DNA from 2 places in the Paenibacillus sp. LC231 genome. Region 1 is predicted to be linked to the other one. Evidence: riboswitches for the same ligand, from Rfam matches in the RefSeq annotation. Region 1 holds a riboswitch; the other holds the start of a gene.
What was found. Region 1 has a riboswitch for cobalamin ahead of AK95_RS22470 (ribonucleoside-diphosphate reductase subunit alpha). Riboswitches for the same ligand answer to the same signal wherever they lie in the genome.

Region 1 (15,816 bases):
GCGACTCTTCCTTTTATAAAGAGAACCTGCGCGATCTGGAATATGATACGACCAAGGATATTTGCATCGAGAACCTGGGTGCCGGACAAAATGTTTTTATGATTTCTCCGTTTACCGCCGAGCTCAAGAACCGCGAATGGATTGAAGAAGTCATAGCATCGGCAGGGTTAACGAAAAGCGATGTTGACGTGAAGGTCATCGTGGTTGCGCTTAAAGATATGGATTTGCAGAAGGAGCGCATCATTGACAGACAGACCGAGCGGGATCAGTGGAAGCTGGATCATTGGGACGACTTCAAGAAGCGCGTCGATTTCGTGCCGGAAGTGAACTGGGACATTCCGCAGACGTCCATTAAGGTGTTTGATAACAGCGGCGATTTGACGGAAGAGAAGGTTGAGGAGCTCTATCAGTTTATCGTAAGCGAGTAGCATATCAGAATAACACCATTCGATATCGTATAATAAAAATGCGTCATACCAGGTGCCGGCGAGCCCTGTGATGGCGCATTTTTATTGAGTATCGACGAGGCATCAACATCTCGAGACAAAGCCCTCCTGTTATGGCGTGAAAAAGGATGTTCGTATTCACCCTTCAGGGAAATGTCCCATGTTTATACTCGGAAATATCGAGTGATGGTCCTGAATTGGAACCATCGCTGGAATGATATATAGTAGAGTAGTAATTATAGGTTTCACAATCGAGGAGGGAAAGCGCTTGGATAACGCTGCTATGCTTGCCTATCTACGAAGCGTTGTGTTAATGAGGGATCGCATCCCTTCATTTCATGAATATCCTTTTAATTTGCCGGCCGTTGCGGCTTTGGACGGTCTTCATTTTCATCCCAAGGTTACTTATATCGTAGGCGAGAACGGCATGGGCAAATCCACGCTGCTGGAGGCGATTGCCACAGCCCTTGGGTTTAATCCGGAAGGAGGAACGATGAACTTCTCGTTCTCAACCGAGGAGACGCATTCCAAGCTTCATGAATACATACGAACCGTTCGAGGCGTACGCAAACCGCGGGATGGTTTTTTCTTTCGGGCGGAGAGCTATTATAACGTCGCCAGCGAGGTAGATGCATTGGAACGGGAGCGACCGGGACTTTATGATTCCTACGGCGGCAAATCGCTTCACCAGCAGTCGCATGGAGAATCGTTTTTTGCTACCTTTTTGCACCGATTCTGGGGGAATGGCTTGTATATTATGGACGAGCCGGAAGCGGCGTTGTCGCCATTTCGCCAAATGGCGCTGCTCCGACGCATCCATGACCTGGTCCAGGAAGACTCGCAGTTTATTATTTCCACGCATTCGCCAATTGTTATGGCTTATCCCGATTCCATCATCTACAAGCTGACTTCCGAAGGGGTGGAAGAGTCGAGCTTGGAGGAAACGGATCATTATATGATTACAAAGGAATTCGTGAATCGCCGGGAAGCGATGCTGCATGAATTGTTTGCAGACGATGAGGAATAAACGGGAAAGATAAGGACTCGTAAGATCGCATAGATCTTGCGAGTCCTTTTTATATAGGAGCCTGTTATCGTACCGAGCGTTTCGAGTCAGGGGAATGATTAGGAGTTTTCCATCCGTAGATATTTCTGATGTTAAGAATTATGGATATTCGAAATTCTGAAATAAACTTAGAACAATTTAAGTAATTAGTCAGTTACACCTCGATAAATGGGATAAAATAGAATTATAATCATGAAAATGGTGTTTACAAGTTAGAATCATTGAACTAAAATAAGAAGCGAGGTGAAAAACTCTGGAGAACGGAAGAGAAGCAAGCGTCGAGAGACTCATGGACATGTATCGTGAGTTATCGGATAAAATGACGAGCCATCGGGTCGTATCTTTTTTGAGTCACTTGAGAAAGAACGATTTAACGATGAATCAGTATAAGATCTTAAGTTTGATAGAGCAGCAGGGTCCGCTGCTTCCGAATCGGTTGGCTGAGCATATGGAGCTTAAGGCTGCAACGATCACGTATTTAGTGGACGCTCTGGGACAGCGGGGGTTGGTGGTTCGAACGCCAAATCCCAGTGATGGACGCAGCCACTATGTCAATCTTACGGCAGAAGGCCGGCAGCTTGTGCTCGATGCCCGCAGCGAAGGAGATTATGCCGTCATGGAATCCTTCAAGCAGCTGGATGAGGACGAGGCGGATAACCTGTATATTTTACTGCGATTGCTTGGCAAGAAATTATTTCCATAACCAAAGACCAAACTCTTTGAATCCCGCCTCCAGCTCTGTTAACCAGATCCGGGCGGGGTTACTTTGTTTAGGAGGCTTCATGTGAATACACAAGATAAATCTTCATTTTGGCTTATAATGAGCGCTATCTTTTTCGGTAATTTTCTGGCGGTGCTCAGCATTACGACCATCAACGTGGCTTTTCCCGTTGTCATGGAGCAGTTCGATGCCACGCTGAGCACAACTCAATGGCTGATGGCCGGTTATTTGCTGGCAACGGGCATTGTGGCTCCCATCGTAGGTTACATGGGGGACCAGCTCAGTTATAAGAGGCTGTTTGTCCTGGCCTTGTTGGGCTTTACGCTCTCGTCGCTATTATGCGTTGTAGCCTGGAACATCGAGACTTTGATTGCTTTCCGGATAACGCAAGGCGTGTTCGGCGGGATGATTATCCCGATTACGATGACCATCATCTACCAGGTATTCCCACGGGAGCGGCAAGCCTACGCCATGGGACTATGGAGCCTGGCCTCTATGCTGGCACCGGTGATCGGGCCGACACTTGGCGGATGGCTGGTGCAATATTTTGGATGGAAATCGATTTTCATCCTAAATATTCCAATCGGTCTGATCTCGATGGTCATCGTAAGCAAATTCATCCCTTTTTATCGACTGACCGGGAAGAAGAGGTTCGATTTCCTCGGATTCTTGACGGTGGTGGCGGGCAGTTCTCTTTTGCTGCTCTCCTTCAGCCACGGCAACGACTGGGGCTGGGGATCATGGAAGACCCTGTCCCTGCTCATCTCCGGAATTTTACTGCTGCTGTTCTTCATTAAGTGGGAGCTGCGGATTTCATCCCCGTTATTGCAGCTTAAAGTATTCAAATTCCCCCGATTTCGGTACAGCTTGATCCTGAACTGCATCGTGACGATATCGCTGTATACGGGAACCTTGCTGGTGCCGCTCTATTTACAGACCGTGCTGAAGCTGTCTCCGATGGATACCGGACTTATCATGCTGCCGGGCGCGGTTGTCATGGCCGCTGCGTCGCCGATTATCGGCAAATTTTACGATCGGATCGGTCCATTCCGGCTGGTGATCACGGGAGTTCTCATCATTGTGGCCGCCACGCTCGCTTTCAGCGGAATCGGCATCCATACCTCGGTTCTGTACATTTCCTTGCTGCAGCTGGTTCGCTGCCTCGGCATTGCTTTATGCAATATGCCGTTAACGAACGCAGCGATGAGCGCGGTGTCCAGCGAATATTCAGGCCACGCATCGTCCATCACGAACTGGGCGCGCCAAGGGCTCGCTTCGTTATCGATCGGCATATTCAGCGCACTGGTGGTATCCAGAACGTCCTACTACATGGGTGCGGGGGCTTCGACCCAGCGTGCGGCGACAACGATGGGCATTGATGACGTGTTTATGATCGGAACGATGGTGGCTGTTATTGCCATACCTCTTACATTTTTGTTACGGGTCAAAAAGAAAAAAACGGCTCACCCTGTCGCGCTCTGACCGGGCGTTCATCGGCCAAGTGGAGAAGATAATCCTGCGGGCCGTTGAAGCCTGGCGTAAGATAGGGAAACTCGAAAGGTATCAAGCGATTGAATGGGGTATGTTGAGCTGCATCGTTGGCGTCAAGGATAACCTCAAGCATGGGCTAATAGGACGTTAACGGGTAAGAGGGCAGCTGAAGGGCTGCTCTCTTTTTTTGCATTACACCCGTCAATGGATTGCACGAATTATGACAACGCTGTTCTTTTATTGAAATCGCGGTCTGTGGTAGGGTGAAGTATACGAATTACGAATGTGCAGGTGGTAGGAGGAGCTTATGGAATTTATACGGAAGCTGTGGATTTTCGGTTATCAGCAGGCGTTGTCCTGCATATTTCCGGTTATGATCTTCGGTGCGCTGGGACTGACCAAGGTGGTTGAGATTCCCGGCTTGGCGCGGTATGATCTCATCCTTCTCATATGTGTGCTGGCGCAAATCGGGATGCTGGTGAGCAAACTGGAGACATGGGATGAGCTGAAGGTCATCTGCGTCTTTCACGTCATCGGTTTGATGCTGGAGCTGTACAAAGTGCACATGGGCTCGTGGTCTTACCCGGAGGAAGGCTGGAGCAAAATCGGCGGCGTCCCGCTGTACAGCGGCTTTATGTACGCCAGTGTGGCCAGTTATATATGCCAGGCATGGCGCCGAATGCATTTGCGTATAACGGGCTGGCCGCTGCCCGTGCTGACCGTGCTGATCAGCGCAGCGATCTATGCCAACTTCTTTACCCATCACTATGTGTGGGATGCACGCTGGCTTCTCACGGCATTGTTATTCGTGGTGTTCGGCAGAACCATGGTGTATTTTGACGTGGACGGAAAGACGCTGCGGATGCCGCTGGTGCTGTCGTTTCTGCTGATTGGCTTTTTTATCTGGATCGCTGAGAACATTTCTACGTTTCTTGGGGCCTGGACTTATCCGGGTCAGGAGCGCACATGGAGCCTTGTGCATATCGGCAAAATCAGCTCGTGGTTTCTGCTGGTCGTGATCAGTGTCATCATTGTAGCTCAGCTGAAGCATCTGAAGCAGGGCAGAGGACCGTCCCAAGGCAATCCGAAGGGAACGGTTATGTGAGCCCAGTTTAGCGGATTTGACCATTTATGCCTAATCATATATCCTATGGTTAATTAGATGATGGAAAGCTAACGTTGCGACTCGAGCTTAAGGCAGAGACTTTGTATGAACATAGATGTTTGGCAGATGAACCGCGCGAAGCAGAAGGGAGGAGGATTCACATGAAAAAAAGATCATTGGCGTCTTTGGCAAAAGGCATGGGATACTCCACCGCTGTTTTCTTTGATCCGTCCGATGATGGGAGAAGTGTGTCCAAAATCGGATATTCGGGCGATCAAGGATCCTTCCATTCGGTGACCGAATGAGGATGCAGTGGAATTAAACACCACAGGTCGCTTGCTTGTGGTTGCATAGATCGGCATGTACACCACAGGTGCGCTGTGGTGTTTTTTTGTGTTTCTAATGATTCAAACAGAGGAGAGGGATACGTATGTTCATGCAAGGGAAACAGATTTATGTGAAGTCGGTAGAGGAATCGGATGTGGACGCACTTCTGAAGCTCGAGAAGGATAACCGGGATTTTTTCCAGCGGTTCACGGGCTTAAGGGAAGAGAGCTTCTATACCCATCAGGGACAGCTTGAGCGGATCCGAAAGGCCATGGAAGCCAGCAAGGCAGATCAAGGGTATGTCTATGTGATTGGGCTGCGGGACACCGGAGTGATCATCGGGGAGATTATGCTTACCGAAGTGGTGCGGGGGGATCTGCAGAGCTGCTGGATCGGTTATTTTTTGGACCAAGACCATAACGGAAAGGGGTATATGACCGAAGCGGTTCAATTGGTCGTGAGGTTTGCCTTTCAGGAATTGAAGTTTCACCGGATTGATGCGGGCGTGATGCCGCACAACCTGGCCTCGATCCAAGTGCTTTTGAAAGCCGGATTCCATAAAGAAGGGATTGCCCGAAAAAACGTGAAAATCAACGGAACGTGGGAGGACCATCAGACGCTGGCTATTTTGAATGAAGCCGATGAGCAGCAGCCGTCTTCAATTCAGCGGTACAATCCACCTGTTATTGCCCCGCCGATCGGGCCTTATACCCATATAACCAAGGTTCCGAGAGGGAGCGAGCTGCTGGTCTTCTCCGGTCAGGTGGGAACCGACAGCGAGGGGAACCTGCCGGACGATATGAAGCAGCAGGTGGAGAACACCTTGGGGAACATTGAGAGGTTGTTGGCTGCGGAAGCGATGTCGGCGGATCATATCGTCAAAATCAACATTTGGGCGGCTCAGGAGGTCGACTGGGATCATTTCCATCAGGTATGGGAGAAATTCCACGGGGGGAAGGCCCCGGCCATGACGATGGCTTACGTGCCGGCATTGGCGATGCCGTCCATTCAGGTAGAGATCGAGGTATGGGCAGCGAAGGGATAGTATTGTTATACCATAAGTAAGAGCTGTAGACTTGGACTGCGGCCGATCATATGCAGTTACAAAAAAACCTCCGTGGATTCCTGTTAAGGGATCACGGAGGTTTGTGATATGGAGAGGAGCTTATAGATCGTCAAACCCGTTGTCGTCGCCAACTTTGCCGTAGTTTCGGGATTTGGCTTCGAAAAAGTCGGTCTTCGTCGCGTTGAGGGCTTCATCGGAGAAAGGCTTGATCCATGGCATGCAGTTAACGTCCACGCCTTCATAAGCTTTTTCCAGACCCATCATGGTGATACGACGGTTCGCGATGTACTTGATGTAATCGCCCAATTCATTCAGATCGATGCCGCGCACATTGCTGAGTGTGTAGTGAGCCCAGTTGGTCTCAAGCTCAACCGCACGGTCAATGGTGCGGTACAGGTAGTCGATGTTCTCTTTCGTGTTCAGCTCAGGGAAGTCCTTGAGCAGCTGCTTGAACACTTCGGCGAAGAAGTAGCAGTGCTGGTTCTCGTCACGCTGAATATAGGAGATCATCTGGCTGGTTGCCATCATCTTCTGGTCACGAGCCAGGTTGTAGAAGAAGGCAAACGTACTGTAGAAGAAGATGCCTTCCAGGATCAGGTCCGCCACCATGGCTTCGAAGAAGGATTGCGGCGACGGATTGTCACGGAAGTTTTGATAGATGTCCGAAATGAACTGATTGCGCTCTAGCAGAACCGGATCATGCTTCCAGTACTCGAAGATTTCCTTCTGTTCCTGATCCGAAACGATGGAAGAGAGCACATAGGAATAGGATTGGTTGTGAACCACCTCTTGCTGACCGATGATGGCCGAGATGGCTTCGAGCGACGAATCGGTGAAGTAACGCTTCACGTCGCTGACAAACATCGTCTGCATGGAATCCAATACTGCCAGCAGGGAGATGTTGATCTTGAAGGTGCGCTGCTCTTCAGGGTCCAGGCGCGGGAACTGCTGCGCATCCTTGGACATCGGAATCTCGTCCGCGATCCAGTGGTTCAGCAGCAGGACCTTGTACAGCTTGTACATATGAGGCATCCGAATGTCGTTCCAGTTCAGGATCCCGGAGCATTCACCTTCAATAACACGCGTGGAGCGGTTGGGTGCTTCGGTGTTAAAAATCTTTTGCATTTGCATGCCTAATCTCTCTCCTTGTATATCATAATAGGGCGGCGCAGAGGCGAAGCTGAGGGATATTGGTCCAGCATATTCACGGGACGGGTATCGCACCGGGACGGGTATCCATCTCCAGCCGCTTGTTGTCCGCCCTTTGCCTTGAATATATTTTTAAGGTTGCAAAGGGCTCCCAAAGGCGGACGTAAACTCTTCCGATTGGATACCCTTACCCTTGTAGTCTTCTATTTAGAAAGCTTATCCACTTCTGCTGTGCGGGAACACCCGCATGCAGCCGTTCGATGCTTGTTTGCACCGCATGAGAAGCGATTCCCAAAGGGAGAGCGATCCACGCAGGCAGTAACTCAATAAACCGCACGAAAATAGCTCAGTAGTCCCCGCACCACATGAAAAGCGATTCCCAAAGGGAGAGCGATTCACGCAGGTAGTAACTCAAAAAACCGCACGAAGTAACTCATTAGCTTCGCACCACATGAGAAGCGATTCCCGAAGGGAGAGCGATTCACGCAGGCAGTAACTCAAAAACCGCACGAAGTAACTCATTAGCTTCGCACCGCATGAGAAGCGATTCCCAAAGGGAGAGCAATCCACGCAGGCAGTAACTCAACAAAAAGCACGAAGTAACTCATTAGCTTCGCACCACATGAGAAGCGATTCCCAAAGGGAGAGCGATCCACGCAGGCAGTAACTCAAAAAACCGCACGAAGTAACTCATTAGCTTCGCACAATATTCCAGCGTTCCCGTAGGGAGAAAGCGCTCCTAGCCACCAAAGTAACGTAGAAGCGTCTCATTCACACCTTGAACCCCTTACGGGTGTCCAGAGGGCAGCGCCCTTGGGGCCCTCCCTTGGAAGGGAGGGTTTGGGTGGGTTCGAAAAAGGTTAGACTAAACTCTTAGCTTGCGCACGACTCGCACTCTTCTATCGTCAGCGCACGGCTGCGTACATAGTACGTGGACTTGATACCGGCTTTCCAAGCATGCAGGTGCAGCTCCAGGAATTCCGAAGCACGGATATCAGGGCGGACATACAGGTTAAAGCTTTGTGCCTGGTCAACGTGACGCTGACGGGCGGCAGCCATTTTGATGGACCAATGCTGGTCGATTAGGAAAGCCGTTTTATAGTACCAGATCGTTTTTTCGGACAGATCCGGAGCCGGGTTAGCCACTTTATAGGTGGTTTTTTCTTCATAAGAAAGAAGTTCGTACAATGGATCGATGCTCGCCGTGGAACCCGCGATGATCGAGGTGGAACCGTTCGGTGCGATGGCAAACAGCCATGCGTTACGGACACCGTTCGCTTGTACTTCTTGCTGCAATTCGCGCCATTGTTCGGTGGTTACGAACTTGCCTTCATGCTCGCCGTCGGTGTAACCGCGGAACGTGAAGTACTCGCCGCTCTCCCAGTCGGAGCCTTTGAATTTCGGATAATGGCCTTTTTCCTTGGCCAGCTCCATGCTGGATTTAACGAGCAGGTAGTTGATGTGCTCATACAGGTTGTCATTATAGGCAACGGCTTCGTCGGATTCCCAGCGAATGCCTTCCAGCGCCAGCAAGTGGTGCAGACCGAAGGTGCCGAGACCGACCGCACGATATTGACTGTTGGTATATTGCGCTTGCAGAACTTCAATATTGTTAATGTCGATGACGTTATCCAGCATGCGAACCTGGATTGGAACGAGACGCTCCAGCACACCGGCAGGTACAGCACGAGCCAAGTGGATGGAGTTCAGGTTGCAGACAACGAAATCGCCAGGGATTTTGGAAATAACGATCCGGGTTTGTCCATCTTTCGTAACCAGCTCCTCTTGCTCAACGACTGTCGGAGATTGGTTCTGCATGATCTCCGTGCACAGGTTGGAAGAGTAGATCATGCCATGCGCAGAGTTCGGGTTCGCACGGTTGACCGTGTCGCGGTAGAACATGTACGGTGTACCCGTTTCAAGCTGGGATTTCATGATGCGCTTCATAATGTCGATGGCTTGTACCGTAATGCGTGGCAGCAGCGGGTTTGCTACAGCTTCAGCATACTTTTGACGGAATTCGCCTTCGCCTTGTCCTTGATCATAGAAGTCTTCCAGGCCCAGCGGACGGCCGTTCTCGTCTTTCCAGCCCATGATTTTCTTCACTTCGTGCGGACAGAACAAGCTCCACTCTTCACGTGCTTCTACAGCCTCCATGAACAAGTCAGGCAGACATACGCCATGGAACACGTCATGTGCTCTCATACGCTCGTCACCGTTGTTCAGCTTCAGATCCAGGAAGGACAGAATGTCTTTGTGGAACACATCCAGATAAACCGCGATGGCGCCTTTACGGGTTCCCAATTGGTCAACGCTAACAGCGGTGTTGTTCAACTGGCGAATCCAAGGGATAACGCCGGAGCTGGTATTCTTGTGACCGCGGATGTCAGAGCCGCGTGCACGGACTTTACCGAGGTATACCCCGATGCCGCCGCCCATTTTGCTGAGACGGGCGATATCCGTATTGGAATCGAAGATCCCCTCCAGGGAGTCGTCCACGGTATCGATGAAGCAGCTGGAAAGCTGGCCGGCTACCTTTTTGCCTGCATTGGACATTGTCGGCGTAGCCGCCGTCATGTACAGGTTACTCATGGCCCAGTAGGCTTCTTTGACAAGGTCGAGACGCTTGTCGGCAGGCTCGTTATGCATGAGGAACATCGCGATGACCATGTAGCGTTCTTGCGGAAGTTCCATAACGCGACCATCAAAATCGTTTGCCAGGTAACGCTCAGCCAGCGTCAACAGACCGATGTAATCAAACAGCAGATCACGGCTTGGATCGATGCACTCGCCGAGTTCTTCGATTTGTTCTTTGGTATAGCTGGTCAGAAGATCCTCGCGATAGATGCCTTTTTGTACAAGTTCCGTAATGAGCGGATAGAAGGCACCGTATGGTTCTTCCGGGTAGGCTTTGTATCGGCGGTTGGTGGCCGCTTTTTTATATAAAGAGGTCAGAAACGAACGCGCAGCTGCAAACTTCCAATTCGGTTCCTCTTTGGTGACAAGCTCAAGGGCGGACATCGTGAAGGCGTTGCTGATTTCTTCGCCGGTAACTTGCTCGCCGCGCAATTTGGCATTGACGCCGCGAAGCAGGCGTTCTTTATCGAGCATGTCCAATCCTTTCAGAGTCCGATCGGCATAGACAGAGAGGCGAATTTCATCAAAGGCGAGCTGACGGTTGTTCGGTTTAACTACGAGCTGGGGCATGAATAAATTCCTCGCTTTCTTCGGGGGAAATATGAAAAAGGACATCAAAAAAACATTTTCTGAAACCCGCGGGCAGGCTTGAAAATGTCCGTGCGCTGTGATTCGAAAATGACGTTTGCCATAAGCCCATGAACGGGCATGATGTTATGTACAGACGCAAGTTTAACGAACACTTACCTAAAACCCCGTAGGTTGGTGTCTACTGCATATAGGCAGGTCTCCTGACTCGAGCTTCTTCCCTCGGCATTGCCTTTCCCGAGACCTTACTCCGTTTCCTCGGTGGCATATGTCGGATGTGGATGGCTGATAGATTATAAACAGCTTAGAGCCCTTACAGTGGCGGGACCGTGATGGATTTACACCATGCTTCCCTATTAAGCCGGACTGCCTTATAGGTTGATCCGGCACCTATACACACTATATTTGGTTGTTGTTAATCTAATTTAACCCAATATATTGTGTTTGTAAACCATATTCTTAAAATTGAACGCAAAATGAATTATAGCAAACGAGCGGTCATTGTGCCAGTTAAGAAACTGCCAAAAGGCCATAACATTTCCGGAATTGTGACCAAATGCGACCTTTTCTGCGCAGATACCACGTATATTATCGTTTTGACAAAATAGGATATATTCGTATGGACCAAACGAGGAAGGTACATTATATCTTGTGTGAAGCTAAAGGCAGACGGACTTTGATATGGAGGACCAGAATTGTTATGATAACAGTATTCGGAAATTTAGAGCATTCCATATAAATGGGATGGGAACGAGGGAGGTTTTTAAGATGGCAATAGCGGAGGTAACGGTGATTCCAATCGGAACCGCAACAACGAGTTTGAGCTCTTATGTTGCTGAGATGCAGCGTGTATTGAAACAACAGGATGGAATATCCTATGAGCTGACTTCAATGAGCACCATCATTGAGGGAGAGCTTAACATGATCTGGCGGGCGATTGAGGCTTTGCATGAAGCGCCTTTTCTGTCCGGTGCGCAGCGCGTATCGACTTCCGTGAAGATCGACGACCGCAGGGATCAAGTTTCCTCAAGCAAACAGAAGATCCAGTCCGTGCAGGAGAAATTAGGCGGGTAATGCCGCCAGTTTCGGGGGATATTTCCGTAAGAATTGGGCTTGCATTTTGCTGCTGAAGTATTATAATAATTTTTGTTGTTTCGTGAGGAATAACATCGAATCACATGTGCTGGTGTAGCTCAGGGGTAGAGCAACGCACTCGTAATGCGTAGGTCGGGGGTTCAATTCCCTTCACCAGCATCTTTATAAAGTCAATAACGGCGCGGTTTTCTGAGTTTTCGGAATCGCGCCATTTTTGTTGTTTAACCCGTTCTTCTACCATTTTTCTACCCTTTAGTCTGATGAAGACTTTTCCTTTTCACTTTGAAGAACAACCAACAATCGTCTTCCTTCTACATTGTTTGGGTTTAGGCCAACTCAACAGTGACACTTCCCTATGGATGGTTATAGTGTACGTGAATCATCAAAATGAGAAATGGATTGGTGTCATAGTGAACTTGAATTAGGTGAGTGGTGAGGGCGAAAGAAGTTTGCTATAGAAAGCCAGAAAGAAAATGACACGAAAAAAGGAACCTCTGTCTATGCCAGCAGGTTCCTTTTGTCGTCTAGTCGGATTAATCGACTCACATGCTTTATTTCCTCTAATGGAACCCAGACTGGCCCATAAGCACTCCGCATCTCCAAGCGATCTGTACAAGCATCTGGTATGCCTTGTAATACTTCGCCATTGATGAGGTATATCGTCACGATATGCTTCTTCTGAATGGCTATTTTTAGTTCTTTATCCCACATTTGATTGATCACGCACCCATGACTAAAGTAATGAAGTCAGTATATCAAAGTCAGGTAAAATTTACTATGGTTCATTTGAACACGAGTAGATGTTATCTGAAAAAATGGGGATTCCAGACGGTAAGTTAGCAGACGGAGTGATTTATGTACCTCTCCGGGCTGCTGGCGAGGTGCTCGGAGTCAACGTGGCTGGGATAACAAAACTAAAATGAAAGCTAGAGTACTAATAGAATATAAGATCCTGCTGGCTTATTGACAGGCAGTTTTTTGTTATATCTAAGGGTCTCAGCTAAATTTTCCATCAAGTCAAAGTACACCAAAAGTCAAGGAACGGGACTCGCGAAAGGGAACACTGCTGCTGCAAAGTGTGTTGACTCAAAGGACCGATCTTGACCAAGATGGACTCTGAGATTGGTGAAAGGAATGATAAAATCCCGCTCGAATGAGCAGGATTTTATTATATTGCTTCAACGTTCTCTTTAATGACGTTCCGGATTGCGACGTCTCAAACCTACGAGGCCAGCAAGACCGAGTAAACCGAGCCAACCCCAGTCAGTATCGTTGTCATTGCCTACAGCATTGGTGTTATAGCCGTTTGTGTTCACGTTATTGGTTCTCATATCGTTTGAATTCATGTTGTTGTTTTCTGCAAAAGCAGGAACCACAAGAATCAAAGCAATACTTATACCGGCTAAAAATGTGGCGAGGATTTTCTTCATGATTTGAACTCCTTTCCGTAATTATGTTGATTTCTATCGGGACAGGTACCAGAATTATGGTGCCCTTTACAGATATTATTATTCGTTACTGAGCAACGAAGGAAGTATCTCAAAAAAGACAGAAAAGCAGCCTCAGAAATGGCCAGCACTATCATTTTTTGAAGGTTATACCACTGTAGATGCTAAGATTCCATATCCTTATCGTTATAGTGGAAATATGGATATGAACTGGGCTAAACAGTAATCGCATCTTCGATAGTTCTTGCTTTTATAAAATATGTCCTTGACTATTACCTCTTGCCTTTGCGTTATCAGACGCCCTTACATACTATGTATTATTCCAATTAGGAAGGGGTAGGGAAAAATGAGTGGATACGAAGGTTCTGGGTATGGAAGTAGTATTGGTGTTATTCTCGTTCTCTTTATTCTACTTGTAATTATACTGCGTACATGGGGATTTTAAGTAAATACCTTATATAAGGACCCCGCTTACGTGAATTGAATGTTCCAGGATTATATTTGAAGGCATCCAGAAATCTGGATGCCTTTTCCATAACACAGTGCAATCAGAGAGAGGGTTCTTTTGTCGATTGTTTCATGATTTCATTTCATAGATTAGTAGTCCAATTCATTCTCGCAGACGCTGCATATAATGCAATATCTTCTGTGAAGGGAGGATTTCTTATGAAAAAACATCATCATAAGGTTAAAGTTATCGTCCTCAAACCTGGACAAAAAATCATCGTAAAGTGTAAAAAGCATAAGAAGAATCACGCATAAAAAGTCTGTAATGCAGTGGTGAACCTTAACAAAGGTTCACCACTATCCATAGAGCTGCAACTTGAGAATGAAATGGAAATGACTATCTGCCGCTTTTCCGTTGATAGGATGTGTAACCATTGAAAAAGGCGAGAAGGTGTGTGTGGGCTCGTTATTATGCTTGGAGAGAGGGATCATAGCAGAACAATCAGAATTCCTGCCACGAATAAAATGGATCCGAGAACCAGCAGAAGAAGCCCGCTGGATTTAATATGTTGAATGTAGTCCGAACTTGGCTCAGAATCATACTTTACTTTCCAGATTCTATATAAGGAACCCCATGTAGGTTTGCGTATTCTCAATACACCACGTACCAAAAAAACGACAGCAAACACGATAAGTACAAATCCAGATATATTAACCAGCTCCTCACCAAAAGCTCAATGAAAATAGTTAATCCGAGTAATACATATTACAAGCTAAAAAGGTGGATAATTCCACCAGAGCTACAGTTCATCCGGATTGCTATTTCGTCGGATTTCTGAATACTAATAGATCAAGCCTGATATGAATGGCATCGACGAACATAGAGACTGTATCTAGGCCATCCAATATAGGCTTAAGCAAACACCGAATGTACCAGATTGGAGTATCTTATATATTATACTCGTCCTTGCAGTAGGACTTACAGTTGCTTGCCTAATATAAGCGTGGAAGCATTGGTGGAAGGAATTGCTGCAGTTGCCTTCGCTGTAATGGATCACCGGGCTATTCAACAACCTACAAAGGCGGTGAATGATCGTGAAAAAGGTTTGGATTGACGCAGGGCATGGCGGGAAGGATTCCGGAGCAACCGGAAATGGCCTGCAGGAGAAAGACGTCGTGTTAGCGGTGTCTCTTGCTGTGAAGAAACGATTGGAAGCTGATTATGGCGATGTCCAAGTACTACTCTCCCGGTCTTCAGATGTGTTCCTTGAATTGGCTGAACGGACTCATAAGGCAAACGCTGCTGGCGCAGATATCCTAGTTAGCATCCATTGTAACGCGGGTGGAGGTGCAGGGGGCTTTGAGTCATATCGATATACCTCGGCAAGCTCCGGTTCGGTAAAATTGCAGAACGTTATGCATACGGAGGTCATGAATGCCATTAAATCCTTCGGAGTCATCGATCGGGGTCAGAAGGCCGCTAACTTGCATATGGTCCGTGAATCTAAAATGCCTGCTGTCTTAACCGAAAACTTGTTTATCGATGTCGCGGCAGATGCAGCCAAGCTTAAACGGCAGGATGTAATAGATTCTATTGCGATCGGGCATGTAAATGGCATTGCTAAATATTTGGGGCTTCAGAAGAAAGAGGGGGCTGGTACAGTGGAGGATAAGGTACATGTCGTCGTCAACGGAAAGCAGATCGCGGATGGCAAGCTTGAGAATGGCGTGACCTATGTGCCGCTTCGGGCCATCGGTGAAGCATTAGGGGCCAAAGTGAGCTGGGATAATAAGACCAAGACGGCTACAGTTACGACCGAATAAATACCTGATTATTTGGAGATAGGAAGTATGGTTCTCTTCCATGATATGCAAACCTCCACCTGTTGGGGGTGTGCAAAAGAGCAGTGCTATTTGTGCCCCATCGAACAATTTATGTCCCTTTAATCCTAATTTAAGCTTCCATTAATATTCGGAGCTTATGATATAAGCACCCCTTAAAAAATATATCAGAAGCCCTTCTAACATCGGTTAGAGGGGCTTCTTTGGTTGTCTTCCCTCATCTGAGGTAAAGTCCAGGCTTTTGGATGACTATTTACAATCCCAGCCATTTCGTGATATAAGCCGATACGGCTAATTCCTGGAAATCCTGCCAGCTGCGAAATGGGGTATGCTCAACGATAAACGGGTTAATCGTATGTCCTTGTATGAATTCGTCAAACTCTTCATC
Region 2 (15,816 bases), on a different contig from region 1:
GGCAGCGTGCTTATTGCAGGCTCCTTGGTGACCCACCGGGGGTTAACACATACCGTCTATGCCGCTGCCGGATGGACGGGCCTATTGTATTTTGCATCGCAGGGTAAGATCGGCGGGGAAAGCCTATGGTTTGCCGGCGGTTTATCCTACTCCATTCATTTGCTTGCAGATGCATTGACCAATCGCGGAATTCGCCCGCTTCCTCCTTTCAAATGGAGAATTAAACTGAAAATCATGAGCACCGGAAGCAAATGGGGACGTACGGTAGAGAATGCCTGCATTGTGTTAACGCTGGTCCTCGTTTGGTATGTGTTTATGGCCTCCTCTTGATCCGAGGTATACCTGTTTGAAATGAAAAAGCCTCCCACCCTTGTGCAGCATACGGGCGGGAGGCTTATTTAATACGAGCCGGCTCTATTCCTCAAGGAAAATCAAGCCGATCAGATCGTCGAGCTCAAGGTTGCCGAAGTAAAACTTGACGTCGATGCCGGATAACGCGGTGCGCACCGCTGTTTCTTCATACCGTTTGCCGCGGAGCAGGTTCTCGATATCAGCAACATCGCCGACGCCGAAGAAGTCGCCGTAAATCTTGATCTCTCCGATATGTCCTTCACGGATGTCCATTCGGATATCGATAATGCCCACCGGGAACTTCTTGGCATGCTTCACATTGCTTTCAGGGGATAGCCCATAGTTCCAATCCCAGTTCTGGTAGCGTTCCTTCGAGATCTGGTTGATCATCTCCCAGTCCTTCTCTTGAAGGACATATTGCGGTACTTGATCCGGCTCCATCCCGAAAATCGAGCGAAGCAGCTCGGCGCGGAACTGTTCAATCGTCATATCCGAGCCAAGCAGCTCCTTGATGTTGGCCACGCGGCTGCGGACGGATTTGGTGCTCTTGGATTTGAATTTTTCCGGATTGGCATTCAGCGAGGCTTGGACATCATCCAGGTTCAGGTCAAACATGAGCGTGCCGTGGCTGAACATGCGTCCCCGCGTCGAGAACTGCGCGTTCCCCGAAATTTTCTTCTCGCCGACCTGCAGGTCATTCCGGCCGGTCAGCTCGGCGGGCACGCCCATCTTTTGCAAGAAGTCGATAACCGGCTGCGTGAACTTCAGGAAGTTGTGGAAGGACTGTCCGTCATCCTTCGTAATGAAGCTGAAATTCAGGTTGCCGAGATCATGGTATACGGCACCGCCCCCGGACAGCCGGCGCACAACCTGAATGTTGTTGTCACGAACGTATTCCTGGTTGATCTCTTCGATCGTATTCTGATGCTTTCCGATAATAATGGAAGGCTTGTTGATATAAAAGAGAAGGTAGCTCTCGTCCATGGACAAGTGCTTCAAGGCATATTCTTCAATCGCTAGGTTAATGGAAGGATCGTGGATCCCCTGATTATCGATAAATAGCATAGTATCCTCCGTCGTCACAAATCAAAATGTGGTGCTTCCAGACTATTGTAAACCAATTTTAAGACAGAGACAAAGCATTCCATGTTGACGAGGCAGGGACGGTAGCGACATAATGATGGCATTACATAACGGCAGGGCTTGCAAGAGCCAGGACATGGAACAGGAGGAGCCCTTATGAATGACAAAAAACAACCCTTGATCGAGGTGTATGGCCACGGAGGAGACGTGGAGACGGCTGCTGCTGCATTCGGAAGGCAAGCCTCGGCTTTCCTGGATTACAGCGCCAATATTAACCCGCTCGGACCGCCGCAAGGGGTTATTACGGCCTTGCAAGAGGGAATGAGTGCGGTCATTCGTTATCCGGATCCGGGACACCGCAGGTTCAAGAAGCTGCTCGCAGCGGAGTTAGACACCGATCCCAAGCGAATCCTTGTCGGCAACGGGGCGGCAGAGTGCATGGCGCTGTTGTTGATGGGCCTTACGCCAAGGACTGTGGGCGTGGTTGACCCGTGTTTTTCCGAATACCGGGAATTGTCCTTAAAATTTGGTTCGGATATCCGCTCCGTGTGCGGACATCCGGAAAGGGACTGGAGAGCAGACAAGGCGGATGTGATGGAGCTGTTGGCTCGCACGGATCTCGTGTTTTTGGGCCAGCCCAACAATCCGAACGGGGTTCAATACAGCCTGGAGGATATCCGTGAAATAGCGGTATGCGCAGAGCAAGAAGGGACCTGGCTGGTGCTGGATGAAGCCTTCATCGATTTCATTCCGCCGAAGGACAGACAGACCTTGATGCCGGAGCTGCAGGACTATCCGCGGACGATCATTGTCCGGTCAATGACCAAGTTTTATGCGATTCCGGGCCTGCGGCTCGGATACACGGTCGCGCATCCCGACGTGATACGCAAGATGGCAGGCAAACAGGTGACGTGGAGTGTCAATGGAGTGGCGCTGCTTGCGGGAGAGGCTTGTCTTGGCAGCGGCAGGGAATATGAACTGGCTACGCTGCAATTGATTCGCGCAGAGCGCGAGAAGCTGATACGGGGGTTACTAGCGATGGAGCTTGACGTTACGCCGGGGGAGGCCAATTTTTTACTCATGGAGCTTCCGCGGCCATGGAGTGCCGGGAGGTTTCAGTCGGAGATGGGCAGATGCGGCGTGCTTGTCCGAAGCTGCGCCATGTACCCGGGCCTTGGTGAGCGTCATATTCGGCTAGCCGTTAAGGATGCCGGAGCTAATGACAGGCTGCTGGCCATAACCGCGGAGGTCCTTGGAAATCCTTCTGCTGGCGTGACATAGGGATGTCTAGCAGCAGAGCTATATGAAGAACGCTACAGGTACAGTTGGTTCAGATATTTAAGGAGCAGGGAGAGAAAAAAACATGGCAGTACCTTTTCTGAAAGGCAACACGCGTCCGTATAACTCGGACGCATGGCCGGGAGCCACAGTGTCCTTGGAATCGGAGCGGCAGCATCCGCATATCCGGATCTCGCTTCCGGAGCCGGCTGCGTCCATAAGCAGCGCCATATACGGCGGCGGATTCGTGCTATTGGATCATATCGTAAACCGTTATGTGGACAAGCATTACGATTGCAGCGACCCTGTGAACGATATGGTTAACTTTATGGCTGTTCACGGTTATCCGGCTGAATCTACAACTGGATTGATGACAGCGGTGAAACTGAAGTATGCTGCCATCCGGGAAGAGCGGAGTGAACAGTCTTCCATCCTGTGCTGCACCACCGCCGGCGTGGGCAATGCAGCCCGCGCCGGGTCGAGCCGTACGACCTTTGCGGCCTACCAGCCGGGCACGATTAATATCATGCTGATGGTGGACGGGATGATGACGCCGGCTTGCATGGTGAACGCGATGCTGACGGCAACGGAAGCGAAAGCCGCTGCGCTGCATGATCTTGGCGTGAAGGATCATGAGACTGGAGGCGTTGCGACCGGAACGACAACGGACGCGATGGTCCTTGGGGTCAGCGGCAATGCAGCGTATGGCGTTAACCACCATTATGCCGGAACCGCAACCGATCTGGGCGGCATGATCGGCCGTCTTGTCTACGAGAGTGTTACGGAAAGCATTATCACCGAAAGGGAGGACCGGATATGACCGTCGTGTGGGTCATTTGGGCAGCGGTCGTACTGGACCTGCTGATCGGAGATCCGAGATGGCTTCCCCATCCTGTCATCGGCATGGGGAAAGCCATCCGCCGGGTTGAAGGCTGGATACGCCAACGGGCGACTACCGCTCAGAGCCTGAAGCGAGCGGGCATTCTGCTGCCGGTGATCGTGGCCGGCGGCTCCTTCGTACTGGCATGGCTGCTGCTGGAGCTGTGCGGGGCGATTCATCCTTGGCTAGCGTGGGGAGTAGAGATCGTGCTTATTGCGACTACGATTGCCATCAAGGGGCTGCGTGAAGCCGGATTGGAGGTCTACGGCCATCTTCGCTCCGGGAATATCGCGGAGGCCAGGCGCTCGCTCAGCATGGTGGTCGGAAGAGACACCGGTCATCTGGATGAGCCGGAGATCGTGCGGGGAACGGTGGAGACGGTTGCGGAGAATATCGTGGATGCGGTCATCGCTCCGCTGTTTTTTGCCCTGATCGGGGGAGCGCCGCTGGCGATGGCCTACCGGGCCGTGAATACGCTCGACTCCATGGTCGGATATAAAAACGACAAATACCAGCATATCGGCTGGGCATCCGCAAGACTGGACGATATCGCCAATTGGATACCGGCGCGTCTGACGGCAGGACTGTTGGCCATGGTGGCTGCCATGTTGTCGCTGCAATGGAAAAAAGCGATCAAAATGGTCAGAAGAGATGCGCGAAAGCACCCCAGTCCGAACAGCGGCTTCCCGGAATCGGCCGTTGCCGGTGCGCTGGGGGTTCGTCTCGGGGGAGAAAACTCCTATCAAGGCGTGATCTCGTTCCGGGCTTATATGGGGGATCCCGAACGCCCGCTTGAAGCGGAGCATATTCGGGTGACAAACCGTCTGCTGCTGGGCGTATCGGTATTGTTTACGTTGCTGGGTACCCTGGTGCTTGGACTTGTTGCCGCAGCCGGAGGAAGCCTATGGTTATGAGGATCACCCTGCATCTGGTCCGTCACGGCCGCACGTTGTGGAACGAGGAACGCCGTTATCTCGGCCACGAGGATCAGGGAATCCTGGTTGAGGGAAGGGAACAGCTCCTCCCGCTGCGGGATAGGTTTTTTACCAGGCACTTTGTCCGGATCTATTGCAGCGATCTCCTTCGATGCAGACAGACGCTGAATGTTATCCTATCGGACTCCAAAATGGCTGCTATTCCTGATGGTGAAGTTTTGGGCAGGATTATACCGGGAGTGGTGTATGATCCGCGGCTGCGCGAGCTCGATTTCGGAGATTGGGAAGGGAAAACCTACGAGGATTTGAAATCGGATATCTCCTATCGGCACTGGATTGATAACCCCGCAGAAGTTACGCCGCCGAATGGGGAGAGCTGGGAGGCGTTCCGTTCCCGGATTCAGACATTCTTGACCGGAATGTATTTGGATTTAAAGGAACTGTTGCATGTAGAGGAAGATCCGGATACCCTTGTGCAGGCAGAGGCAGAGGCAGAGGCAGAGGCAGAGGCAGAGGCAGAGGCAGAGGCAGAGGCAGAGGCAGAGGCAGAGGCAGAGGCAGAGGCAGAGGCAGAGGCAGAGGCAGAGGCAGAGGCAGAGGCAGAGGCAATGCCAGTTAGTTATGTCCTTAGAGCACAGAGGGCGGAGCTTGATGTGCTTGTGATCACCCATGGGGGCGTCATCCGGCAGATCGCGGCAGCAGCCCTTCCGCATACGGAATTCTGGGAGACGCAGGTGTCGCCGGGGGAGGAGCTCCAGTTGCAATTGACTTGGGATGGAGAACGCTGGCTAGGCGTACGGTTAAGCGATTAAACGAAATCGTATGATATCGGTGCGGAATGGGCGATAACGGGATAAATCCGTATCATAAGGCATTTGAAATGACCGAAACTTTCGGTTGTAAGAGGGAGGTTTATCGCCTATAATCTTGGGCAGAGAAACCATGCTTGGCCTAACATACATAAATTCATATTATTTGCGAGGGTCCCGGACAGAGGGCATTTATTGTCATCTGCCGGGTTAATAGGGAAGCCGGTGCAAGTCCGGCACGGTCCCGCCACTGTGAAGCAGGGACTTCTCCATATGCCACTGAGCCAAAAGCGCTTGGGAAGGCGGAGAAGTCGTTACAGCCTGCAAGTCAGGAGACCTGCCCTCGGCGAATGAATGACGGTCCTTCGAGGAGAGGATTACGTTTGCCGGACCCATGCAGCATGTGTGGGCGGAAGTTTAAGGCGCTATCTGTGAACGGTGGTCCAGATGTCCTTATGTTAAAACGTAATCCCTGATTCCTTGTTTACGAGGAGTCAGGGATTTTTGCTTCTTTGGAGTATGACGATTGATGTTTTTTTCTCCCGGTAAGGATCGGTCGAAGGAATGTAAACTCGCAGCGCCAGGTTCTCAATTATGTATAGGGGGATTTCAAGAGATGAAAGCATTGAACAAAACATGGTCCGTACTTCTGGTAGCCATACTGATGGCTCTGGCCTTGATCGGCTGTGGAGGCGAAGAAGCGGCGCCGAAGGATACAACGCCGCCGGCACAGCAGGAAGAGCAGAATAACGAAGCGCCTGCGGATTCGGGCGAAGAGCTTAAAACGACGTATCCGCTGACCGTTAAGGATTCAACCGGGGTTGAAATGACGTTTGAGAAGGCTCCGGTCAAAATTGCATCCCTGACACCGTCCGAGACGGAAAAACTGTTCGCTTTGGGCCTGGATGAGGAAATTGTGGGCGTGTCCGATAATGACGATTACCCGGAAGCGGCCAAATCCAAGCCGAAATTGGGCGGGTTCCAAGTAAATGAAGAGGCTATTATTGCAGCCGATGCCGATGTGGTATTCGCCGCTTCGATGAATGCCGAGAATGCCGAGAAATTGCGTGAGCTTGGCGTGACCCTGTTCGTCAATGATCCGAAAACCATTGATGCCGTGATGGAGAACATCGAACTGATCGGGCAAATTACGGACCGTCAAGCGGAGGCGAAAGCGGTCGTGGATCAGATGAAGCAGGAATTGACTACCGTTACGGATGCCGTAAAATCCGTGAAGGATGAAGACAAGAAAAAAGTGTATGTGGAATTCTCTCCAGGATGGACCGTCGGCAAGGGCGAGTTTATGGATGAGATCATCACCTTAGCTGGCGGCGTTAACGCAGCCGGCGAAGCGGAAGGCTGGTTCGAAATCAGCGAGGAGAATATTATCGCTGCAAACCCCGACGTCATTCTGTACACGGACGATGTCGTTGACGAAGCAACCAAGAAAACATTGGATCAGCTGATTAAGGAGCGCGGCGGCTGGGATCAGATCGAAGCCATCAAGAACGATCAGGTCATATCCGTGGATGCGAATCTGTTAAGCCGTCCGGGTCCCCGTGTAACGCAAGGGTTGATTGAAGTGGCGAAGGCCGTTTATCCGGAACTGATGAATCCATGAGTAAAAAACTTGCAGGATTCGGTGCGGCCGGCATCATCCTATTACTGTTAACCTTGGTTGTCAGTCTCGGAATCGGCTCCGTGCACCTGCCTGTGAGAGAGATTGGGGCGATGCTGCTGCACCGGCTGCCGGGAATCGGCGATTCCATCGTTCCGGGCTGGGAAGCTTCATCCGAGCAAATCTTAATGAAGGTGAGATTGCCGCGCATATTGCTGGGGATGCTCGTAGGAGCCTCCCTGGCCGTCGCCGGAGCCGCCTTTCAAGGGGTATTGCGCAATCCGCTGGCGGATCCGTTTACGCTCGGTGTATCCTCGGGTGCTGCGCTTGGCGCAGCATCCCTGATTTTTTTCGGGATGGAATACTCCTTTGCCGGAGGTTACACGCTCCCGCTTGTAGCGTTTCTGACCGGAGCAGGGACCTTATGGGTCGTTCTGCTGCTGGCGAGGGATCAAGGAAAGCTGCCGATCCACGGGCTCATTCTGTCCGGCGTGGTGATGCAGTCGTTTCTGGGCGCCGTCGTTTCCTTCCTGACGGTCATGTCCAAAGATACGGTGAACCAGATCCTGTACTGGACGATGGGGAGCCTCAGCATGCGTGGATGGTCGTATACGGCCATCCTTTTCCCGTATTTTATCGCAGGTTTTATATACTTATGGAGCAGGTCGCGAGCGCTTAATATTTTATCGCTGGGGGAACGGCAGGCCGCCCATATGGGCTTGAATGTGGATCGGCTGAAGACCAGTGTGCTCATCGTTGCTACCCTGCTCGCCGCCGCAGCCGTGTCGGTTTCCGGCGTGATTGGATTCGTGGGACTTGTGGTACCGCATATGATCCGGCTGATCACCGGCTCTGATTACCGCGTCATTGTTCCACTGTCGGCTCTGGGCGGCGCGGTGTTCATGGTCTGGTGCGATACGGCGGCACGGTCCGTGCTGGCACCAACGGAAATACCGCTGGGTGTAGTTACGGCATTCATAGGCGCTCCGTTCTTTGCGTATTTGCTATACCGGAACAAAAAAAGGCGCAGGGAGGGTTTATCATGATTACAGCTCAAGGGCTTGGCAAAGCCTATGGCAAGGTGCCGATTCTTGAAGGTGTGGACCTTCATATTGCCGAAGGGGAATGGTGGGGGATCATCGGTCCGAACGGAAGCGGTAAATCCACCCTCATGCAGCTGTTATCCGGTGTGGAGAGTCCCACGACAGGAAGCGTGACCCTTCGGGGCAAGGAGCTTGGACGCTATGCCCGAAAGGCGCTGGCACGGATCGTGGCGGTGCTTCAGCAGGAAGGGCTTGACCCTACCGATTTTACGGTCCGGGAAGTGCTGGAGATGGGGAGATTCCCCTTTCTAAACTGGCTTGGTCGTGAAGATAAGGATGCAGCACCGCTCATTGAGGCCGTTATCCGAAAGCTGGATCTGAACGGTCTGGAGGAACGGCGGCTTACCGAGTTAAGCGGGGGCCAGCGTCAGCGTGTCGCGCTTGGTAAGGTGATGGTCCAGGAACCCTCGCTGCTGATGCTGGATGAACCGACGACTTATCTGGATATCCGCTATCAGCTTCAGTTTATGGATATGGTGGCGCAGTGGCGGAGCTCGTCCGGAATTACCGTGATCAGCGTACTGCATGATCTGAACCTGGCAGCCCAGTTTTGCGATAAGCTGCTGGTCCTTGATCAGGGAAAGATCGCGGGGGTTGGCAAGCCGAAAGAAGTTTTGACAGCGGCGTATATACGCCAAATCTTCCGGGTGGAGCCCTCGATTGTGGCCCATCCCGAGAATGGCGCTCCGCAGGTGCTGTTAACGGCAAATAGCACGTGGTCCTGACCGATGCTGCCGCATGTTCCGGGCGGGGATGCAATATTTAGGAACAAGATATGAGGAGGTCGTTTCATTGACGGATACCAACGTGAATCGTTTAAATCGTTACATTGCTAACATAAAACCGCTGAGTGTCGAGGTGCAGAACGAAACAGCCGCTTATTTGGATACGCTGACGAAGCCTCCGGGCAGTCTGGGCAAGCTGGAGTCGCTAGCGATCCAATTAGCGGGCATTACAGGGAATATGAAACCGTCGTTCACCAAAAAATCCGTCGTTGTCATGGCTGGTGATCATGGAGTCTGTGAAGAAGGAATCAGCGCCTTTCCGGCTGAGGTAACGCCCCAGATGGTCATGAACTTCCTGAATGGAGGGGCGGCTGTGAATGTGCTGGCCCGTCAGGCGGGGGCAGACGTTCATTGTGTGGACATCGGGGTCGCGATCGAGTTGAACCATGAGAAGCTGATGTCGCGGAACGTTGGCAGAGGAACCGCCAATATGGCCAAAGGGCCTGCGATGACAAAGGAAGCGGCACTGCAGTCCATTGTAGCCGGTGCAGAGGTAGCTGCCGAATTGGTATCTCGAGGAACGCAAATGTTCGTGACCGGAGAGATGGGCATTGGGAACACGACACCGAGTGCGGCGATCTTCTCCGTTTTGTCCGGCTATCAGCCTTCTGAAGTCGTGGGGAGGGGAACCGGCGTAACGGATGAACGGCTGCTGCATAAGATTCGAGTGGTGGAACAGGCTATACAAGTTAATAGACCTCATGCCGATGATCCCCTCGACGTGCTCGCCAAAGTTGGAGGATATGAAATCGGCGGGTTGGCTGGACTGATCTTGGGTGCGGCTGCTCACGGTTGTCCTGTTATCATCGACGGCTTCATATCCAGTGCGGCGGCGTTGGTTGCCAAATGCATCTGCCCGGACGCTCTCTCCTATATGATTGCCTCTCATGTTTCGCATGAGCAGGCGCATGTTCTTCTGCTGAAAGAGCTCGGACTCCAGCCGATGCTGCAAATGGACATGCGTCTTGGCGAGGGGACGGGCGGGGTGCTGTGCCTTCATCTGGTCGAGGCGGCGTGCAGGATCGTGAACGAGATGGCCACGTTTGAGAGCGCTGGAATCAGCGGAGGGGCCGTATGAGCCATCGTGGAAGCGTGTTGGTAACAGGCGGGGCCAGAAGCGGAAAGAGCTCATTCGCGGAGAAGCTGTGCATGAAGCGATCGGAGTCGGGAACGTACGTGGCGACTGCGCAAGCCTACGACGAAGAGATGAGGGAACGGATCCGGATTCATCAAGACCGCAGGCAGGATTCAGCCTATCGTTGGGAGACGGTGGAGGAGCCTGTTGCACTGCCCGAATTGCTGGAAACGCTCGGCCAGTCCGCCTCGGATGCCCCTGCTGTGGTAGTGGATTGCCTGACGCTGTGGCTTACGAACGTGCTGCTGCAAGCTGAGCCTGAAGGAAGTGCTGCAATGGAAGAACGGTTAGGACTTCAAATCGGCAGACTCGCAAGAGCGGTCCAGGGTTACCCGGGCATGGTCATTTTGGTAACCAATGAAGTGGGGTCGGGTATTGTTCCGGAATATCCGCTAGGCCGAATATATCGCGACTGGGCAGGGATCATGAATCAGAGGCTGGCTCAGATATGCGATGAAGTATTTTTGGTGACTGCGGGAATTCCGATGGAAATCAAGAGCAGGGAGTATCTCATATGAGCAAGATGATCGAAGCGGCTGCGGCCGCTTTTCAATTTCTATCGAGGCTGCCGGTGCGGAGAGAAATTCCTTTTACTCCGGAAGTGCAGCAACGGAGCGTCGTTTTTTATCCTTTGGTAGGGGCGGTCATAGGCTTTATCGTTGCCGGATTGGGACTGGGTTTAAGCTATGTGCTGCCCTCCCTTCCTGCTGCGGTCATCCTGCTGGTTGTATGGGTGGCGCTGACCGGAGGCCTTCATCTCGATGGCTGGATGGACAGCGCGGATGCGCTGCTCAGCCATCGGTCGCGTGAACGGATGCTTGAAATCATGAAGGATAGCCGTGTGGGTGCGATGGGCGTCATGGCGTGTATGCTGCTGCTCCTTCTGAAGGCTTCCTTGATCATGTCTGTATGGGATTTGTCAGCCGGGGCATGGAAACAAGAGGCATGGCTGCTGGTGCTGGCTCCGGTTTGGAGCCGCTGGTTTATGGTCCATGCGATGTATCGCTGGCCGATGGCACGGGGAAGTGAGGGGCTTGCCGCTCTATTTCACGGATTGACGGCCGGAAGGAGATCGCTGGCGGGCGTAATGGCTGCTCTCTTAACGCTAGTTAATGTAGGTTTCCTATGGATCACGGCAGGCGAGACTAATCTTTGGACGATTGCAGTCGGAGGAATCCTTGTCATTCCGTTCATAGCCTGGGCAGCTGGAAGTTTAACGGCTGAACGGATGAGCCGAAGACTTGGAGGACTGACGGGGGATACATATGGAGCGCTCAATGAACTGATTGAAACGGTTTTGTTAATATTTGTGGTTCTCCTTTTGAAGTTTACATGATATGATAGTAGGGTGATATCAGTGGTAATCCGATAAACATAGTCGACATAATCCGCATCGATGGGAAACTAACGATTTTGACAGGAATTTTCTCAATCGGGTAATGATATGTTTAGAGTGGGCTGTAATGGATATGAATACATACTAGCGCACTTATGACATGAGGATGGAGCACATATATCCTTATTTAAAGAATGGGAGGAATCATTAGGATGGAAACGCTTTGGGTTATCATCAATGTCCTTGTTCTGATTCTGCTGGTCGGTATTCTGTACTGGATGCAGAGAAAGCATATCTCGTTTACCAAACGCGTGTTTGCCGGACTCGGACTGGGTGTGTTGTTCGGAGTGGCACTGCAGCTCATCTACACTTCGACCTCCGATGTGGTGGTGAAATCCACCGATTGGTTTAATTTGATAGGATACGGCTACGTCAGGCTGCTGCAAATGATGGTCATTCCGCTGATCATGGTGTCAATCATATCGGCTATCATGAAGCTGAAGGGCGGAAAGAATCTGGGCAAAATGAGCGGACTTATCATCACGGTGCTGCTTCTGACGACAGCCGTAGCCGCTGCAGTCGGGATTACAACCGCGCTGGCGTTCGATTTGTCCGCCGTCAATATCCAAGGCGGTGCTGCGGAGGAGCAGCAGGGTGCACTGCTGCAAGAACGGCTCGGGGATGTTGAGGGCCGTACGCTCCCGCAGCAGATCCTGGATTTCATTCCGAGCAATCCGTTTGCCGACATGACGGGGGCACGAAGAACTTCGACGATTGCGGTCGTTATTTTCTCGGCATTCATCGGGATCGCGGTTCTCGGGTTAGACCGAAAAAACAAGGAGCAGGCGGAAACGTTCCGCAATATGATTTCTGCGGTGTATGGCGTGGTCATGCGCATCGTGACGCTGGTGCTTCGTCTGACCCCTTACGGGATTCTGGCGCTTATGGCCAAAACGATTGCCACGACCGACCTTGCGGTCATCATGAATTTGATCGATTTCGTCCTTGCTTCGTACGTGGCCTTGATCGCCATGTTCATTATCCATCTGGTACTGCTGGCGATATTCGGGTTCAACCCGCTTAAATATGTGAAAAAGGTATTCCCGACGCTGACCTTCGCCTTTACGTCGCGTTCCAGCGCGGCTACGATTCCGCTTAACGTGCAGACCCAGAACAAAAAGCTGGGTGTCTCGGAAGGCATCGCGAATCTCTCGGCATCGTTTGGCGCCACGATTGGGCAGAACGGCTGCGCGGGCATTTATCCTGCCATGCTGGCCGTCATGATTGCGCCGACAGCCGGCGTGGACCCGACCTCATGGTCGTTCATCCTTACCCTGATTGTGGTCGTTATGATCAGTTCCTTCGGCGTGGCGGGTGTCGGAGGCGGGGCTACCTTCGCCTCGCTCATCGTGCTCTCTACGATGAACCTGCCGGTTGCCTTGGCGGGCCTGTTGATTTCCGTCGAGCCGCTGATCGATATGGGACGGACGGCACTGAACGTGAATGACTCCATGACAGCGGGTGTGATTACCGGGAAAGTCATGAATGAAGTGGATAAAGACGTGTATAACGACGACAACATTGAACTGGATATGGTTCAGGCATAAGAACGTAACCATGGGAGCCATCTTGGAGGCATTGTTTCTGCCGGAGGATGGCTCTTCTGGTACATAGAGAAAGCCCGAATACCGTAAATAAAACGGTATCCGGGCTTTTTTTATCATACTGAAAATGGAATTATCCGATGCGAGTCAGTTCTTTCGGGAAGGAGGTCAGCACCTCGACGCCATCCTCGGTTACGATCACATCGTCCTCGATCCGCACGCCGCCTACGCCTTGCAGATAAATGCCGGGCTCGATCGTGAATACCGCCCCGGACTGTAAAATGTCCTGGTTCAAACCGTGGATGGACGGATATTCATGAACATCCATGCCAAGCCCGTGCCCCAAGCGATGTACAAAAGCATGGCCGTACCCTGCGTCGTCAATCACTTTGCGAGCGGCTTGGTCAATCGAGCCATAGGTTACGCCGGGTTTTACGGCCTGAATGCCGGCCAGGTTCGCTGCGAGAACCGTCTCATAGATGTTGACGGCTTCAGGCTTCAGCTCGCCTACGGCAAAGGTACGGGTAATATCCGACGCATAACCACCCGCATAAACTCCCATATCGAACATGAGCAAATCGCCTGCTTCGATCCGGCGCGTACCGGGAACACCGTGAGGCAAGGCGGTATTAGGGCCGGATAATACCATTGTGGCGAAGGACGGAGCATCGGCACCCATTTTTTTCATTAAGTATTCCAGCTCTGCCACAACCTCAATCTCGCTGACGCCGATTTTGATCTGGGCCAGGCCTTGCGTCAGAACATCCTCAATTAGTCTTACTGCATGTTTGATGATCTTCACTTCATCGGCCGACTTTCGAATGCGGAGCTCCCGGAGCACAGCGCCAACATCCTCGACCCGGCTCGCGTTCAGATGCTGCTGCAGCTGCTCATAACGGGAGACCGTAAGCTGATCCTTCTCTAGCGCCAGCGTACCGACTGCACCTTGAAACTGCTGCTTGAGCAAGAGATACGGATTATCGGTATCCTGGTGCGTGACAATATGCTTAACCGTTGAAGCGGCCGCTGCCGCGTCGGCATCCAATGCGGGGACAATCAGCACCGGATCATTCGCAGAGGAGAGGAGCAGGCCCAGGAAACGCTCATGGGGATCACTCGCAAATCCGGTCAAATAGTAAACATGCTTGGGGTCTGTCACAAGGACATGATCCCAGCCCTGTGTATTCATGGATTGTAGCAAACTTTGCAATCGTTCGTTCATTCTGTTCATTCCTTTCATCATCAGAAGACGGTTCTCACGCTATTAATGTTAGGTTATCGCGTTCAATCACGTAAGTAAAGTGTTCCTTTATTATGAGCTTGATCTTCCTATATAATGTTTTGGAGTTAAAAATTACATAATATATAGGGGGAATTACACTCGAATGGATCCGAATCAAGTTCAGGAGAACAATCCTGGTTCATCACCGCAGGGCCAGACGCCCAAACATCTTATAAAACTTAAAGTGGAAGGGCTTGGCGGATGGCTTGTATTAGTCCAGATTTCTATGTATTTTTCATTGATCACGATCATATACCTGCTGTTTAATCATATTTTCCCGGTGTTCGAGCCGGAGATATGGAGTATGATTACCGATAAAAGATCGGCTGCTTATAATCAATCGCTTGTCCAGCTAATCCTTTTTGAGACCGTAGTTAATGTGTTGTTTATTATTGCATTAGTCTTTGCTTTATTTTTGCTCTATCGCAAAAAAAGGGCGTTTCCCAAATTGATGATCGGTTATATTTTATTTAGTCTGCTGACCGGCATAGTGGACTATGTCGCAGTCAGCCAAATCGAAATCCTGGCTCAGGGGGATGATGGGACATTCATGCGTGAAGTTACCCGGTCCATTCTGTACGCCTGTATCTGGATCCCGTATTTCATTCGCTCCAAGCGTGTGCGAAACACCTTCGTGAATTAATGCCGCTTGAAAAAACAGAAGCGTTTTTCCGCTGCCTCTTGTACAATAGATCTCGTACAAAAAGACTACGCATCTATTCGGAGGTAGGACATCGTGACGCAACAATACCGTATCGATTATGCCGTCAAAGAGGATTTGCCGGCCATTGTGGACATTTACAATTCGACGATCTCAGGCAGAAAAGTAACCGCCGATCTGGAACCGGTCACGGTGGAGAGCCGTATACGCTGGTTCGAAGAGCACAGCAACGATTTTCGCCCGCTGTGGGTCATGCGGTCCGATGACGGAATGGTTGCATGGATGAGCTTTCAATCCTTTTATGGCCGTCCGGCCTATAACGGCACAGCTGAGATCAGCATATACGTAAACGAAAAATATCGCGGCATCGGTGCCGGAAGCATATTAATTCAGAAGGCCATTGAGGAGTGCCCGCGCCTTCGCGTCAGTAATCTGGTCGGATTTGTATTCGGCCATAATGAACCGAGCCTTAAGCTGTTGATGAAGTTTGGCTTTGATCAATGGGGGCTTCTCCCCGGGGTTGCGGAGCTTGATGGCATTAAGCGGGATTTGGTCATTGTAGGCCGTGCAGTTTAATCCGGAAATCATGACACCATCCTGGATGCTTGAAGATGAAGTTGCGTGCAAACCGTTCGTGATTTTATGCATTCCAAACCCTGACCGTCATCCAGTACACTTGAGGTAACGTCGGATGTAAAGGATGTGCGTGATTTGAAAGCAGAGATTCATATATATCAAGCGGAACAGAAGGATTTGAGCAAGGCAGCCGCTCTGTTTAATCAGTATCGGCAATTCTATATGCGGGAAGATGATTTGAACGGGGCCGAGGAATATATAAGGGAGAGGCTGAACCTGGGCGATTCCGTTATGTATTTAGCGGATTGCAATAGAGGAGAAAACCTGTTTACGGCTGGCTTTCTCCAGTTATATCCATCCTTCTCATCGCTATCGATGTC

Region 2: linked by a shared signal. The riboswitch ahead of AK95_RS25035 (ABC transporter substrate-binding protein) and the one ahead of AK95_RS22470 (ribonucleoside-diphosphate reductase subunit alpha) in region 1 are both predicted to bind cobalamin.

The regions. Positions count from the first base shown of each region.
Region 1 covers NZ_JFOM01000037.1:285,683-301,498, reverse strand. The annotation lists gene AK95_RS22505 (P-loop nucleotide/nucleoside kinase family protein) at 1-428, shown strand, start outside; gene AK95_RS22500 (AAA family ATPase) at 715-1,473, shown strand; gene AK95_RS22495 (MarR family winged helix-turn-helix transcriptional regulator) at 1,808-2,215, shown strand; gene AK95_RS22490 (MDR family MFS transporter) at 2,297-3,715, shown strand; gene AK95_RS22485 (DUF817 domain-containing protein) at 4,032-4,829, shown strand; gene AK95_RS34290 (hypothetical protein) at 4,991-5,134, shown strand; gene AK95_RS22480 (GNAT family N-acetyltransferase) at 5,260-6,201, shown strand; gene AK95_RS22475 (ribonucleotide-diphosphate reductase subunit beta) at 6,322-7,353, opposite strand; gene AK95_RS22470 (ribonucleoside-diphosphate reductase subunit alpha) at 8,245-10,578, opposite strand; cobalamin riboswitch at 10,773-11,005, opposite strand; gene AK95_RS22465 (MTH1187 family thiamine-binding protein) at 11,365-11,670, shown strand; tRNA gene AK95_RS22460 (tRNA-Thr) at 11,779-11,850, shown strand; gene AK95_RS22450 (WGxxGxxG family protein) at 12,882-13,121, opposite strand; gene AK95_RS33635 (YjcZ family sporulation protein) at 13,486-13,584, shown strand; gene AK95_RS35380 (DUF6199 family natural product biosynthesis protein) at 14,075-14,275, opposite strand; gene AK95_RS22445 (N-acetylmuramoyl-L-alanine amidase) at 14,682-15,410, shown strand; gene AK95_RS22440 (hypothetical protein) at 15,682-15,816, opposite strand, start outside.
Region 2 covers NZ_JFOM01000044.1:294,308-310,123, forward strand. The annotation lists gene AK95_RS25005 (metal-dependent hydrolase) at 1-330, shown strand, start outside; gene lplA (lipoate--protein ligase) at 415-1,416, opposite strand; gene AK95_RS25015 (pyridoxal phosphate-dependent aminotransferase) at 1,591-2,715, shown strand; gene AK95_RS25020 (adenosylcobinamide amidohydrolase) at 2,798-3,532, shown strand; gene cbiB (adenosylcobinamide-phosphate synthase CbiB) at 3,529-4,506, shown strand; gene AK95_RS25030 (histidine phosphatase family protein) at 4,497-5,339, shown strand; cobalamin riboswitch at 5,492-5,695, shown strand; gene AK95_RS25035 (ABC transporter substrate-binding protein) at 5,953-6,957, shown strand; gene AK95_RS25040 (FecCD family ABC transporter permease) at 6,954-8,000, shown strand; gene AK95_RS25045 (ABC transporter ATP-binding protein) at 7,997-8,782, shown strand; gene cobT (nicotinate-nucleotide--dimethylbenzimidazole phosphoribosyltransferase) at 8,850-9,920, shown strand; gene cobU (bifunctional adenosylcobinamide kinase/adenosylcobinamide-phosphate guanylyltransferase) at 9,917-10,495, shown strand; gene cobS (adenosylcobinamide-GDP ribazoletransferase) at 10,492-11,313, shown strand; gene AK95_RS25065 (L-cystine transporter) at 11,526-12,920, shown strand; gene AK95_RS25070 (M24 family metallopeptidase) at 13,051-14,139, opposite strand; gene AK95_RS25075 (DUF2569 domain-containing protein) at 14,303-14,842, shown strand; gene AK95_RS25080 (GNAT family N-acetyltransferase) at 14,936-15,436, shown strand; gene AK95_RS25085 (GNAT family N-acetyltransferase) at 15,563-15,816, shown strand, end outside.